One region of the Bacillus sp. AC266 genome, then DNA from elsewhere that is predicted to be linked to it. Evidence: predicted binding sites of a transcription regulator. Region 1 holds the regulator's gene; each other region holds the start of a gene.
What was found. The regulator Rex, encoded in region 1, represses fermentation and respiration genes when NADH is low (regulators of the CRP and FNR family bind a similar motif). The targets are predictions, from matches to a motif close to TTGTGAAATATTTCACAA.

Region 1 (3,772 bases):
AATTTAATTTTTCTTGTGCTACCATTTTTTGAACAGGTACTTCATCTTCTTGCTCTAGTTCCGCACGTTCAATCATTTCATTTTTCTTTTCAACGTAATAATCGTAATCACCTAAATATTCTTGTGCACCTTCTGTTGATAACTCAACAACGGTTGTCGTTACGCGATTAATAAAATAGCGGTCATGAGAGACGAATAGAAGAGTACCTGGGTAATCAATTAAAGCATTCTCCAAAATCTCTTTACTATTTAAATCAAGATGGTTTGTTGGCTCATCGAGAATTAATAAATTGGATTTTTGCATCATAAGTTTTGCAAGAGCTAGTCGAGCCTTTTGTCCACCACTAAGAGAAGATACTGGTTTGAGTACATCATCCCCTGTGAATAAAAAGTTGCCTAGTATAGTGCGAATTTCTTTTTCAGGTTGCAGGGGATATTCATCCCATAATTCATTTAAAACTCGCTTCGAAGATGTTAAGTTGGCTTGTTCTTGATCATAATAACCAACAGATACACTTGAGCCGAAAGCAACGTTTCCATGTAATAGCTGTAACTTATTCACAATGGATTTTAATAATGTAGATTTTCCAATTCCGTTTGGCCCAACTAAGGCAACACTGTCACCGCGAGTTAAGCGCATATTTACATGTTCAATAATCGGTTCCTGATAATAGCCAATAGTTGCATCTTTCACTTGTAAAACATCATTTCCACTTTGTTTTTCAATATCGAAGTGGAAGGAAGCTGATTTAGAATCGCCTAATGGTCTAGTTAATACTTCCATTCTGTCTAATTGTTTACGGCGACTTTGAGCGCGTTTTGTCGTAGATGCACGAGCTATATTTTTTTGTACAAAGTCTTCCAGTTTAGAAATTTCATCTTGTTGTTTTTCATAACGCTTCATTTCTTGCTCGTATAGAGCTGATTTTGAGTCTAAATATTTACTGTAGTTACCAACAAATCGTCGGCTTTCCTTATTAGAAATTTCGTATACTTGTGTAACAAGTTTATCTAAGAAATAACGGTCATGGGAAACGATTAAAATCGCGCCAGGATAGCCTTGTAAATATTGTTCAAGCCATGTTAGTGTCTCAATATCCAAATGGTTTGTAGGTTCGTCTAAAATAAGTAAGTCTGGTCTAGTTAATAATAATTTCCCGAGAGCTAATCGAGTCTTTTGTCCACCACTTAATGTGGAAATTTTCGTCTGATGCGTTTCAACTGGGAAGCCAAGACCGCTTAAAATTGAGCGTATATCCGCTTCGTACTGATAGCCGCCTTGATCTTTATAATCTAATTGTAATTGGTCATAATCAGCTAATAATTTCTCATATATAGCCGCATTTGAAAAGTTTTCTTCTTTTCCCATCTCTTGCTCTAGCCTTCGAAGTTTTGTCTCCATCTGCTGCAAGTGTGTAAAGACGGTTAACATTTCATCCCAAATTGTTAAAGACGTTTCTAATCCGGTATTTTGAGCTAAATACCCCATTGAGACATCTTTCGGTTTTATAATTTCACCACCATCATGAGATAACTCGCCAGCTATTATTTTTAATAATGTAGATTTTCCAGCTCCATTTCGTCCGACTAATGCGATACGATCTTTTGTTTGTACTTCCAATTTTATGTTTGCAAGAATCGTTTCTGCACCGTATAATTTCGAAAGCCCATTCACTTGTAATAATATCAATGTTTTCACCTCAAATAATTTCTTAACTTTGCCATGTTTATATTTCTCAATCATACTAAAAATAGTGTATAGTTTAAAATAAAGAGAGAATACTTCTTCTCTTTATTATACAAGGAAATTCATGAGTACTAAACTTCTGTATTTGATTCAAGTATAAGAATAAAGATAGGAAGAGAGGAGAGGTTATATGGATCAGCAAAAAATTCCACAGGCCACTGCCAAACGATTGCCTCTATACTATCGATTTATCCAAAACTTATCTCTTTCTGGTAAGCAACGTGTTTCATCAGCCGAATTGAGTGAAGCGGTAAAGGTTGATTCCGCAACTATTCGAAGAGATTTTTCATATTTTGGAGCGTTAGGGAAAAAAGGATATGGATATAACGTAAATTATTTATTATCATTTTTCCGTGAAACACTCGACCAAGATGATATAACACGCGTGGCACTTATTGGAGTAGGTAATTTAGGGACCGCTTTCTTACATTATAATTTCACGAAAAACAATAATACAAAAATTGAAATGGCGTTTGATGTTAGTGAAGAGAAAGTTGGGACAGAAATCGGAGGCATTCCTGTATATCATTTGGATGAACTAGAAGAACGTTTATCAACTGATATACAAGTGGCAATATTAACGGTACCCGCTACAGTAGCGCAATCTGTGGCAGATAGATTGGCAGAAACGAACGTGCATGGTATTTTAAATTTCACACCAGCACGCTTAAATGTGTCAGAGAATATAAGGATTCATCACATTGATTTAGCTGTAGAGTTACAAACTCTTGTTTATTTTTTGAAGAATTATCCACAATAAAACGCAGAGGAGATGACCTCTGCGTTTTATTATTGTTTTTTCTTTGTGAATTTAACTAAGATAAGGCGAAGTGCCAAATTAAAATCAATTGTTGCCATAACTGCAAATAGTATTGTCCACATATTCCAGATTGTATCTGTTACGTTCGTAATGGCGAAGCGTGTAAAGATACATCCAAGAAGAAAGTACAATGCAGCCATGAACAATGGTGAGTTTCTCATACTAAAAATCCTCCGATAAAGCCTTGCATTTTTTCAGCTTCTTTAATCATTTCTTGAATTTGCTCATTGCTCATAAAAATTTGTCCAATAGCGACTAATGTATTCATTGCCACATGGGCTGCTATAGGAACGATAATGCGTTTCGTTTGTACATATAAAAAGGCGAATACGAGCCCCATAGAAGTGTATACCAATAAGTGAGTAAAATCAAAATGAATCGCCGCGAATACAAGTGAACTAATGATAGCAGCAACAAAGAAATTAAATCTCTTATAAAGTGTGCCAAATAAAATTTTTCTAAATACGATTTCCTCTAAGATAGGTCCGATTATAGATACAACAATGAGGAACCAAGGTGTCGTTCTTGCAATTTCCATCAGCTTCATTGTATTTTCCGAACCTTGTTTAATTCCTAGTAGACGCATTTCGATCATACCGGCAATTATTTGGGAAGAGAAAGCTAAGAGAATACCGATTATAATCCAACCAACTGTAGCTGGGATCGTAACACGCATTTTATCTAAATGCCTGTCACGAATATCTATTCTAAGTAACCAAAGCACGATACATAATGCAACAAAGAAGCTAATGATTGCCCAATGTCCCGTTATGATTTGACCTTTTTCCTCCATGGTAAATCCTCTATTATCATAGAGCCCTGTTTTTAGGAGTAGTGGTAAGCCAACAATTCCAGATAACTGCATTAAAATGTATGTAACGATAATCCACCAATATTGTTTCTTCAAATGGTTTAACCATCCTTTCTAACTCTAGTGTATGAGATAAGGTAGGATAACATGTAAATATGCTACCTACGATATAAACTTTCATTTGAATTATATTTTTTTTGTAAATAAGTATTTGAAAATAAAATAGGAGACAGGAAAAAGTTGTACGTTTAGCGAAAACAACTTAGGGTGTCTTTCATATTGTAACATACAAGAAGTGGGAACAACGATTCATATAGTAAAGGCAGTAGAAGAAGTAATGATATATAGGAAAGTGCATAAAGTAATTTGCGAAAAAATTATGATTTTTTTACTT
Region 2 (3,772 bases), on a different contig from region 1:
CACTAAAGCGATAATGCGTCCTATCATCCTTATCCCAAACTGGAACCCTATCTTTATCAAGAAAACTAGCTTTTGAAGTATAGCTTTCTTCTTGTTTTAAAAATCGGATGCCTTCTTTTATACATTTATTCTCAATTGCTGCAATCAGTTTATGAAATGGGATTTGAACAAATTTTTGATTATTCTTTTTTCCCATATCAGATTTTTGTTTCCAACCAGCGTTATACCCTACGACAACAGTATCTATGTTGAATGCTTTCACTTTTTCGAACAACAAGCCTACAGTTTGTGAAATGTAACCATTTATTTGTCTTTCCCGTTTATGCCAAAGTGCAGCCATTTTGTTCGTTACAACTCGTTTAGAAAGTCCATTTTCCATGTTTTTCAGTTGTAGATTACGTATCATTTTGTTGAAGTACTGGTTAATGGATTTTAATTTTTTTCCATCAATTAAAAATGCATCACCTGTATTTGTTACGCAACTTACTAATCTGTCTACACCTAAATCGCAACTCAAAGCTTTACTAATAGTCGTGGGTTGTTTCTTCATTTGAGAAACGTGCATTTCATATGTGTAATGCACCTCAAAGAACCGACCTTTTTGCTTCGGTACAATCTCAATGTAGGAGATTTTTTTATTTCTTAAGTTTTTAGGCATACGTATTTTAATGGAACCGAATTTTTTTCTGAATGCAACATTCATCGGAATCATCCAATACCCGTTATTATCAACTTTTGGAACTTGATAGATTTCAATGATTCGTTTGTCAGTGGAACGGGAATAATTCGGAAACTTAGGACGACCTGTGAAGGTTTCAGGTTTTTTCTTCCACTGTTCCATTGCTTTAAAAAAGCTCTTCACTTCTGTAAATAAGGCTCTACGAATCGCTTGAACAGAGTTTGATTGAATACCCCAGTAGTTCATATCGGTTTGCATGGCAGTGTCCACTTCTTTTACAGTAGCCATCTTGTTATTATTCAAATAACTTTGTTTAATCGTGTACAATCCAACATTTCGCAATGCTTTAGAACTATGTGACATGCGTTGCAGTAAGCGAAATTCTTTAGCTGTGAGACAAGCTCGTCCGATATTCTGTTTCTGCGTGAATCGTTGCATGGTTTCTCTTTTCTTTTGTTTACGTAATACTTTCACTGCTTTCTTTCTAGCCATTGTTTTCACCACCTTTCTTAGAGAGTCCATTAAAATTATTTCTTTCCTAAGATAGTATTTTATCTTAGGAAAGAAATAATTTTGTAACTGTTAATTACTTTTGACAAATCAATATTTGGAACGAAACGGAACAAAATGTGAACATGTTCTTCATCGTAATTACATTTGGCTCAAGTAACCGAATGATGATTATTATCCAATTTCGTTATCTTACGATATATTCCCTCCTTATCTAAGGGCGGATTATATCGCAAGACAAAAAGAAATAAATATTCGCCCTCAAAAAATTATTATGAACCAAACAAAAGTGTTTGGTCTATTGAATGATAGCAATTCATCTCCACCTGAATTGTTGGGTTTCACCCGTAACACAAATTAGATGGAGTCTTCTTGCCGAAAGGGATAAAAATGTGATAAATATCACATCTCCCTCTTTTTTAATTTTCTATAATAGAAATATAATCCTTTGTTCAACATTTCACATAAAAAGGGGAAACGAAAATGAAAAAACGTTTAGTTATGATCGGAAATGGTATGGCTGGCATACGTTGTATGGAAGAAATATTAAAACATGATAGTAATTTATATGAGATTACTATTTTCGGAGATGAACCACATCCGAACTACAACCGTATTATGCTCTCTCATGTATTACAAGGAAAAACAAATATGCAAGATATCATTATGAATCAATACAGTTGGTATGAAGAAAATGAAATAACTTTGTATACAAATGAAAGAGTTCAAAGTATTAACCGAAAAGAAAAAATTATTATTACAGAAAAAAATCGTACTATTACATACGACAAACTCATTATCGCAACAGGTTCTAGTGCTTTTATTTTACCAGTTGAAGGTTCCACCCTTCCTGGTGTAACAGGATTTCGAACAATTGAAGATACACAATTTATGATGGATACCGCTAAAGAAAAGAAAAAGGCCGTTGTCATTGGTGGTGGATTACTCGGTTTAGAAGCCGCAAGAGGTCTTATTGACTTAGGAATGGACGTACATGTTGTTCATTTAATGCCTAGCTTAATGGAGCAACAACTAGATACGAAAGCAGCTTCCCTATTGCGTGAAGATTTAGAAGCGCAAGGCATGAAGTTTCTAATGGAAAAGAAAACTGTAAAGATTCTTGGTACAGACCATGTTGAGGGCATTCAATTTGAAGATGGTGAAGTTGTAGATTGTAATTTAATCGTAATGGCTGTCGGAATACGCCCAAATACTCAAATAGCAAAAGATGCTAGTTTACTTGTAAATCGCGGCATTGTAGTCAATGACTATATGCTAACGAATGATGAATCCATTTATGCAGTTGGAGAATGTGCAGAACATGACGGTATCGCATATGGACTTGTTGCTCCTCTTTATGAACAAGGCGCAATATTAGCAAAACATATAACGAATTTACAAACTAATGGATATACGGGCAGCATCGTCGGTACACAGTTAAAAGTTGCAGGTTGTGATTTATTCTCTGCTGGTCAAATTTATGAAGATGATCAAACGAAAGCAATTTCAATCTTTGATGAATGTAAACGTTCCTATAAAAAAGTATTAATTCGTGACAATAAAGTCGTCGGTATCGTTTTATATGGTGATGCAACTGATGGTACACGCCTCTTTAGCATGTTAAAGAAAGAAGAAGATATACAAGAATATACAGCCGCTTCCCTTCTTCACAAAGCTGGTGAAGAAAGTGAACTTGACGTTGCTACAATGAGTGCGGATGACACAATTTGTGGATGTAATGGCGTTACGAAAGGTACAATCGTTCATGCCATTTTAGAACAAGAGTTAACTACTTTTGAAGAAGTTAAAGGATGCACGAAAGCCGCAGGGTCTTGTGGTAAATGTCGTCCGCTTGTGGAACAAGTTCTAGCTCATACACTCGGAGATGCTTTTGATGCTTCTGCGCAGTCTGCTGGTATGTGCGGATGTACAACTTTATCACGTGACGAAGTCGTAGCCGCCATTCACGAGAAAGGTTTAAAATCGCCAAAAGAAGTACGAAATGTACTCGGTTTTGCACATGAAGACGGCTGTTCGAAATGTCGTCCTGCTTTAAATTACTATTTACGTATGGCGATTCCGGAAGAATATGTAGATGATAAATCATCCCGTTACGTTAATGAAAGAATGAATGGTAACATCCAGCATGATGGTACATTCTCTGTTATTCCACGTATGTACGGAGGCGTTACAACCGCAGATGATTTAATGAAAATTGCTGAAGTCGCAAAAAAATATGACGTTCCTCTTGTGAAAATTACAGGTGCGAGCCGAATCGGCTTATATGGTGTTAAGAAACAAGATTTACCTAACGTATGGGCTGACTTAAATATGACTTCTGGATATGCGTACTCAAAATCGCTTCGTAATGTAAAATCATGTGTTGGTTCTCGCTTCTGTCGTTTCGGTACGAAAGATTCTTTAGGACTTGGTATGCTCCTTGAACAGTCATTAGAAATGGTAGATACACCTCATAAAATGAAAATGGGTGTAACAGGTTGTCCACGTAACTGTGCGGAAGTACTTACGAAAGATTTCGGCGTTGTGTGTGTTGAAAATGGATTCCAACTGTATATCGGTGGA
Region 3 (3,772 bases), on a different contig from region 1:
TTTACCCCCTATTCTGTCTGACTTATATTCAGTATCACAGAGTACTAAGGCTAATTTTTACTGAATAGCTTTTGAGAAACCTCACTATTCAGTATTACTTATTACAACTACATTGTACGACTAAGTAGATGTAGTGTCAACTCGATTTTTAAATTTTTTCTTAAATCCGCTTTTGCCTATTGGATACTGAATATATTTTTAAAAAATACGCTATTCAGTATTACTCATTACCACTACATTGTATGACTATGTAGATAGAATGTCAACTCGATTTTTAAATTTTTTCTTAAATCCGCTATTATCTATTGGATACTGCCTATTTTCTTCTTAAGAAATCTCACCACATACCTATCCAGCTAAGAAAAGGAAATACCCAAAACAAAAATTCCGCATTTTTATTTTGGGCGTTATAATATTCCGAAGTTAATGAATGTGGATAGCTCTCCTTATTAAAAAGACGGATCATTTTTTTGTTCTTCTACTAATGCACCTGTGCATCTAATACATGAGCTTGCGAATACATACAAACTCTTTATAAAGTCAACTCTACATATAGGACATCCTTTTTGTTACGATAACATCATATTCATGTCTTCTGCTGCGGTTGTAATTAGTTTTAAACCGAATGTCTCTTGTAATACATCAAGCACACCAGGTGAAATAAATTCAGGTGCCTTTGGACCAATGCGAATATCTTGAATACCAAGACTAAATAGCCCAAGTAAAATGGCAACCGCTTTTTGTTCAAACCATGATAGAACAATACTCACTGGCAATTCATTCACTTCACATTGAAAAGCATCAGCTAAAGCGGCCGCTATTTTCACTGTAGAAATTGAATTATTACATTGTCCTAAGTCAATGTAACGTGGAATCTCCGTACCGGGCACAACACCATAACTCACATCATTAAAACGGAATTTCCCGCAAGAAGTTGTTAAAATAACCGTTTCTGGCGGAAGTGACGTTGCTAATTCACGATAATATTCTCCGCCTTTTCCCGGAGCATCACAACCTGCGATGACAAAGAAACGCTTAATCTTTCCTTCTTTTACTGCATTAATAATTTCCGGAGCTAATGATAATACTGTATTATGATGAAACCCTGTTACTAACTGCTCATCCGACTCCATATGTACTTCTGGAAGTTCAAGCGCTTTTTGAATCAATGGTGCAAAATCATCATTTTCAATTTTTTGTACACCCTCTAAACCTGCAATATCATATGAAAAGAATCGATCAGAGTATGATCCTTTAATTGGCATAACACAGTTCGTTGTAGCTAATATGGCACCTGTAAATTTTTCGAAAAGGCGTCGTTGATCATACCATGCCTTACCGATGTTTCCTTTTAAATGTTTATATTTTTTCAGTTGTGGATATCCGTGTGCTGGTAGCATTTCAGAATGCGTATAAATGTTAATTTCTTTTCCTTCTGTTTGCTTTAATAACTCTTCTAATGCAAATAAATTATGACCAGTAACTACAATTGCCTTACCTTCTACATGGTTCTGCGTAATTTGAACAGGCTCCGGAACACCAAAGTGATTCGTATGTGCCTCATCTAATAACTCCATTACTCGTAAAGCCGATTTCCCTACTTTCATAGCCATATCAATATGTTCTTGTTCATTAAAGTTAGAATTTGTTAATGTCATATATAGCGCTTCTTGAGTTGTAGCATCTACAAATGCATCTGTATACCCTAGCTGCGCAGCATGCGTACGATAAGCAGCTATTCCTTTTAATCCAAACACAATCGTATCTTGTAAACTTGCAATTGTTTCATTCTTACCACAAACACCCATCACTTTACATCCGCCTGTTGGCGTTTGTTCACATTGATAACAAAACATATCATCCCACCCTCTCCCAATCATTCATTACAAATCAAGCATAATACCCATTAGGAAAAAAGGATGTGATATCAATCACAATAATATATATAAATTTGTGACAGTTCATATTGTTGACATAATATTTTTACTGACACTAAAAAACATACAGAAAAATGGACACCTTTGTTGATGCCTTCAAATAGCTAGATAATTGATTTAGAGAACTATTAGCAACTAATAAGCATACAAAAACACTATTCTTTCTATCATTCAACAGAAAGAATAGCGTTTTTTCATTTTGAAGAACTATCAATTTTTTGATTAAAAATTTTATAGGAAACCTCTTTATTTACAATACATTTACACCATCTTAACATTTTTTACATTATTTATATGATATATTTATATAGAAACTACTTAAGAAATTTCATGTACATTGTTATCTTTATGATCTCTTATTTAATTGATAAGAGGTCATGTTATATTTTTATAACAGGGGTGAATTAGGATGACTGAAACATTAAAGACACTTATAATACTTGATGTTACTTACGTTGTTATAGCAATTATGACGGTACTGGTATTTGTATACTTGGAATTAAAATCTCAGTAACTTATGCAGGCGTAATTGATAGCTTCGCATTTAAATATAGCTAGAAGAAAGCGAGGAGGAAATTGTTTCTCCTCGCTTTTATATTCCCACAGTTTCTTATTTCAACAAATCCAATGTATGTAAAAGTAATCCTCTGTCCCCTACTTCTCCATGACCAGGCACTACTAAGTTCATATTTCCATATCGGTTCAACACATTCTCAATCGATATCGACCATTCATTTACATATGCATCAGCAACATTCCCTAAATCTTTAGCTTCCGCAGATTTCACTAAACAGCCTCCAGCTAAAATGTTGTATTGCGGTAACCATACGACAATATTATCTTCTGTATGCCCTTTCCCTGGATAGAACGTTTCTACTTTTATATTTCCAAACTTCAAATTTGTAATTGTTTGTAAGTCTCCAAGTGGCTCCTCATATCCATTTTTCTTTGCTAGTTCCGCAGTTAATGCTGTACTATGCGCTTTAATGCCTCTTTCTTTCAACATTTTTATCCCGCCAATTCGATCAGCATGCGCATGTGTAATAATGACATCCGTTACGCGCTTCTGAAATTTCTTTTCTACCATCTCTATTAGTTCCTTCGTTAACTTATCATCCCAAGAAGAATCGACAAGCACTAACCCTTTAGAAGTGTTAAGAACTAGACCGTTCGATGGAACTGCTACTCCATTAAAATAACCTAACTCAGTATGAACCCATACATTTTTGTTTAACTGAGAAATTGAAATAGTTCCTGTCTCATTCTTTATTACTTTTTGCTCTAGCTTTTGTTCCGCTTTCACAGAAGAAATTGTGCTAACAAATTGAATTGTTCCTAGTAAACTAACACATACCCCTACTTTTAATAATATATTCTTTTTCATTTTCTCCACCCTTTCTTTCAAACTAAATAGTTATTTCCTATATTAGACAATTCATCTCAAATGTTTGTTCCATCTTTTTTTACATATTTTTCATACCATTAATAAAAAGCGCACAAAATTTTGTGCGCTTTTTAACCTTCCTTTTACCATTCACGTTTTTTATTAATCATCATTTTTTCTTCAAACGCCTTCTCTAAATCAATTTCTAACTTGTTTGCTAAATCACATACATTCCAAATTACATCAAACATTTCTAAACCAATCTCTCTTTTCGAATCTTGTATTTTATCACGCTTTAATATACCTTCCGCTAATTCACCTAATTCCGCCATCACATACATCGTACGCTCTTCAATTGTTGTATCTTGAAATCCTTTTTCTTTACTGAAATTTAATACATATCTCTGGAATTCCACAATATTCATACTTAATCTCCCCTCATCACAAATAC
Region 4 (3,772 bases), on a different contig from region 1:
AATTTGGTTTGCGCTTTTGCTTATTTTAGAATGTATTTTTGTACCGTTAGTCACTTGGACAGATAGTATAGTTGGTAGTGGCGTTATATTCATTTTGTTATATTGCATGCAAAAGATATATCCAGAAGGGCTTGGTGGAGGGGATATAAAATTACTTTCGCTGCTTGGATTTATAGTGGGACTGAAAGGGATTTTTATGATTTTATTTTTAGCATCTTGCTTTAGTCTTTGTTTCTTTGGAGCTGGTATAGTATTAAAACGTATGAAAATGAGGAGCCAAATTCCGTTTGGTCCTTTTATTAGTCTTGGAGCAATATGTTACATGCTGGTCACGTATACAAAATAGAGAGGGGATAGAACATGAATGTATATATGGATGATCAAAGAAGTTGTCCATACGGGTATGTACTCGCCACTACAGTAGAATGTGCTTTGCAAATGGTTCGGGATTATGATGTAAATATTCTTTCCCTTGATTTTAATATGGGATGGGGAGAAAAAAGTGGGTTAGATTTCGTAGAAGCTTTCTGCAACGAAGGTTTATATGTTAATGAAATTCACCTTCATACAAATGATGTCATCGGTATGCATCAGATGAAAAAGAGCATAGAGAGAGGGAAGGAAAACGGGGAAATTAATCCTTATATTGCCTTGAAATATGTAGGGAGCTAAAAACTCCAAAGTAAAACTTTGGAGTTTTTAATGTTTCATATGTGCTTGTAAAGGAATAATTTCCTCCGTTTGAGCTCCAACTAATTGAGTTTTCTCTTGTTCAACAACAGGTGCTTTCTTTGTTAAGTAATGATATACCATACCGACAAATACGGATCCGCCAATAATGTTACCGATTGTAACTGGAATTAAGTTATGAATAGCGCCCGCAAAAGAAATTGTCTCAGGATGTGGTGATACTAAAGATAAAGCAAACAGTGATAAGTTTGCAATGCTATGCTCATAACCAGATAAAAAGAAAGTGAAAACGAGCATCATCATCATTAATATTTTTGCTGTGTCACCTTTCACTTGAGAAGGTAAGAAGCAGGCAAGACATACGAGCCAGTTACATAAAATCGCTTTAAAGAATAATTGCATTGTAGGTGTATTCATCTTTCCTTCAACAACTTTATTCATTAAATGACTGTGATCAATTGCTTCGAAAATTCCAGTTGCGTAAAATAGTAAGGCAAAGAATAAAGCACCAGCTAAGTTACCTGCATAACAAGCAACCCAGTTACGAAGTGTATCAGAAATCGTTGTTTCTTTTCTTAAAGTTGCCACTGTGAAGTACATCGTATTGCCAGTAAATAATTCAGCGCCGCCATATATAATAAGTACGAGAGCAATTCCGAAAAACATGGAGGAAGCTAAATATGTTGCTGGTGAATCTGCAATATGAAAAAAGTTACCTAATTTAAAACATAGTACAATAATAAAACCGATATAAATGCCCGCAAGTGCAGCACGAATGAAATATTGCATTGGATTTATATCTAGCATTTGTTTTTTGCTCTTAGCCAGTTTTACAACGTAATCTAATCCTTGTTCTAGCATGAGTAATACGCTCCTTTAATACATCGTCTATAAATACTCCTTATATGAATAAGGTACATGGATTTGTTCATAGTTTCAATAAGTTTGTGCAATATTTCACAAAAAGGACATACATCTATAAAGGAAGCGTTTACAAAAGGTAGTATAATGGAATTTTTTCTAAAAATAGAGAGGGGAATTGAAACGAGAAAAAAGAAAAAGCGCTGTAATTACAGCGCTTTTTCGTCTAAATTCTTTTCTACTTTTACTTCTACTTCTTTCGAGAAGAACCAACCGCAAACTGCGATTCCAACTAATACAATCCAGAATGTAAGCTTCCACGGAGTGGATTCTGGGAATGAATGCGGAAGGACATTTAAAGCAGGGTGTGCTAACGTATAAACTGTTAATTTCACACCAACCCAACCTACAATTAAAAATGCTGCAGTTTCAAGTCCTGGTTTACGTTTTAATATTTGTACGAAAGCAGTTGCTGCAAATCGCATTATAACTAATCCGATAAGTCCACCTGTAAAGATAACGATAAATTGACCTGTATCAAGACTACCAATCGTACCTAATCCTGTTTTCGGTAAAGTCACTGCTAATGCAACAGCAGCTAAAATTGAATCAACTGCGAAGGCGATATCAGCAACTTCGACTTTAAATACAGTCCACCAAAAGTTCTCTTGTTTTTTCTTTGCTTCTTTTTCTTCTGTTTCTTCATGTGTATTCTTTTTAACATACGTTTTAAATAAGTGATTCCCCGCGATAAACATAAGATAAATCGCACCAATTGCTTGCACTTGCCATACATCTACTAGGAACGAAATCATAAATAGTGATCCGAAGCGGAAAACGAACGCTCCTGCTAATCCATAAAATAGTGCTTTCTTTCGTTTTTCTTCTGGTAAATGTTTTACCATAATTGCGAGAACGAGAGCGTTATCAGCCGCTAAAATCCCCTCTAGTGCAATTAGGATGAGTAATACCCAACCATACTCCAATAATAATGATACATCCATGTACATTCTCCTCTCATTTCTATAAAGACTAAACAAGTGAAGAAGTTCCCCACTGTTTAGTTTCCCCATACTCCTGCGTATCAACGGTGGAAGGAATTTGAAAACAAAAAAGACCTCTGCCGTTGATAGGCAAAGGTCTTGCTAGACATATGTAATGAAAATGCCAACAAAGCCGGAAGAACTAAGTTCTACGTAATGACGACTTTGTTTCCAAGAAATAGTTCTTGGACGCTACTCCCCTTTGGAGATATGCTATTGTACTCTCATTATATGGATAATTTATACGGTTGTCAACCTGTTAAAATATCTTCGTTGGGATATTTTATTTTTCTTTGTTTTTTACGTGCAAATGAAAAGGCTAATGTTAAAGGCCCCATCTTTCCAAAAAACATCATAAAGATAATAATTGTTTTGCCGATAATTGTTAAGTGTGGCGTCAAATTCATGCTAAGGCCGACAGTTCCAAATGCTGAAAATACTTCAAAAGCACTCATTAATAAAGGAACCTTCTCAGTGATGCTTAAAATTAAAATGGAAAGAAAAATAAACGAAATTGAAATAATAGTAATCGTTAATGATTTGACAATGAGCGTATCTTTAATGGATTTTTTAAACACGACAATATCATCTTGTTCTTGCAAAAATTTAAATACGCCGAAAAACATAATCAAAAAAGTCGTTAATTTAATCCCTCCACCAGTTGAAGCACTGCCAGCACCAATAAACATAAGAAGCATCATTAATAAAAGTGAAGGTTTTGATAATGCAGAGATATCAACAGTATTAAACCCGGCAGTACGTGTTGAAACCGCTTGAAAATAAGCAGCCATACCTTCTTCAAATGGTGTAAAACCTCTCATGGAAATTGAATTATGGAACTCAAATATAAAGATAAAAGCTGTAGCAATAATATTGACGATTAGAGTAGAAGAGAGCATAAGCTTTGAGTGCAAAGTAAGGTTTTTAAAGTTTTTCTTTCTTTTTATATCTACGATAACCGTAAAACCAATCCCACCTAAAATAATGAGGGAAGAAATAACGAGATTGACGAGAATGCTATGGGAGTGCGACATTAAATTATCGCTCCACACAGAAAACCCAGCATTGTTAAAGGCTGAGATAGAATGAAAAAAGCTATAATATATACCTTTGGCAACCCCGTATTTTGGTACCCATTCAAAAGAGAGAAGTAAAGTAGCGATACATTCTACAGTAAA

Region 2: the regulator Rex is predicted to act here: its motif matches at 1,638-1,655, upstream of nirB (NADPH-nitrite reductase large subunit).
Region 3: the regulator Rex is predicted to act here: its motif matches at 1,920-1,937, upstream of hcp (hydroxylamine reductase).
Region 4: the regulator Rex is predicted to act here: its motif matches at 1,636-1,653, upstream of AC0IXC_RS16275 (formate/nitrite transporter family protein).

Annotation. Positions count from the first base shown of each region.
Region 1 is NZ_CEEDEC010000015.1:3,513-7,284, forward strand. It holds gene AC0IXC_RS28680 (ABC-F family ATP-binding cassette domain-containing protein) at 1-1,690, opposite strand, end outside; gene AC0IXC_RS28685 (redox-sensing transcriptional repressor Rex) at 1,878-2,507, shown strand; gene AC0IXC_RS28690 (YdiK family protein) at 2,537-2,728, opposite strand; gene AC0IXC_RS28695 (CPBP family intramembrane glutamic endopeptidase) at 2,725-3,474, opposite strand.
Region 2 is NZ_CEEDEC010000001.1:1,272,954-1,276,725, forward strand. It holds gene AC0IXC_RS06480 (RNA-guided endonuclease TnpB family protein) at 1-1,171, opposite strand, end outside; partial or broken gene AC0IXC_RS06485 (transposase) at 1,243-1,332, opposite strand; gene nirB (NADPH-nitrite reductase large subunit) at 1,673-3,772, shown strand, end outside.
Region 3 is NZ_CEEDEC010000001.1:82,851-86,622, reverse strand. It holds gene hcp (hydroxylamine reductase) at 570-1,856, opposite strand; gene bla2 (BcII family subclass B1 metallo-beta-lactamase) at 2,548-3,321, opposite strand; gene AC0IXC_RS00440 (MazG nucleotide pyrophosphohydrolase domain-containing protein) at 3,465-3,746, opposite strand.
Region 4 is NZ_CEEDEC010000003.1:585,048-588,819, reverse strand. It holds gene AC0IXC_RS16285 (prepilin peptidase) at 1-346, shown strand, start outside; gene AC0IXC_RS16280 (cyclic-phosphate processing receiver domain-containing protein) at 361-672, shown strand; gene AC0IXC_RS16275 (formate/nitrite transporter family protein) at 700-1,551, opposite strand; gene AC0IXC_RS16270 (TerC family protein) at 1,761-2,555, opposite strand; yybP-ykoY riboswitch at 2,635-2,807, opposite strand; gene AC0IXC_RS16265 (TrkH family potassium uptake protein) at 2,846-3,772, opposite strand, start outside.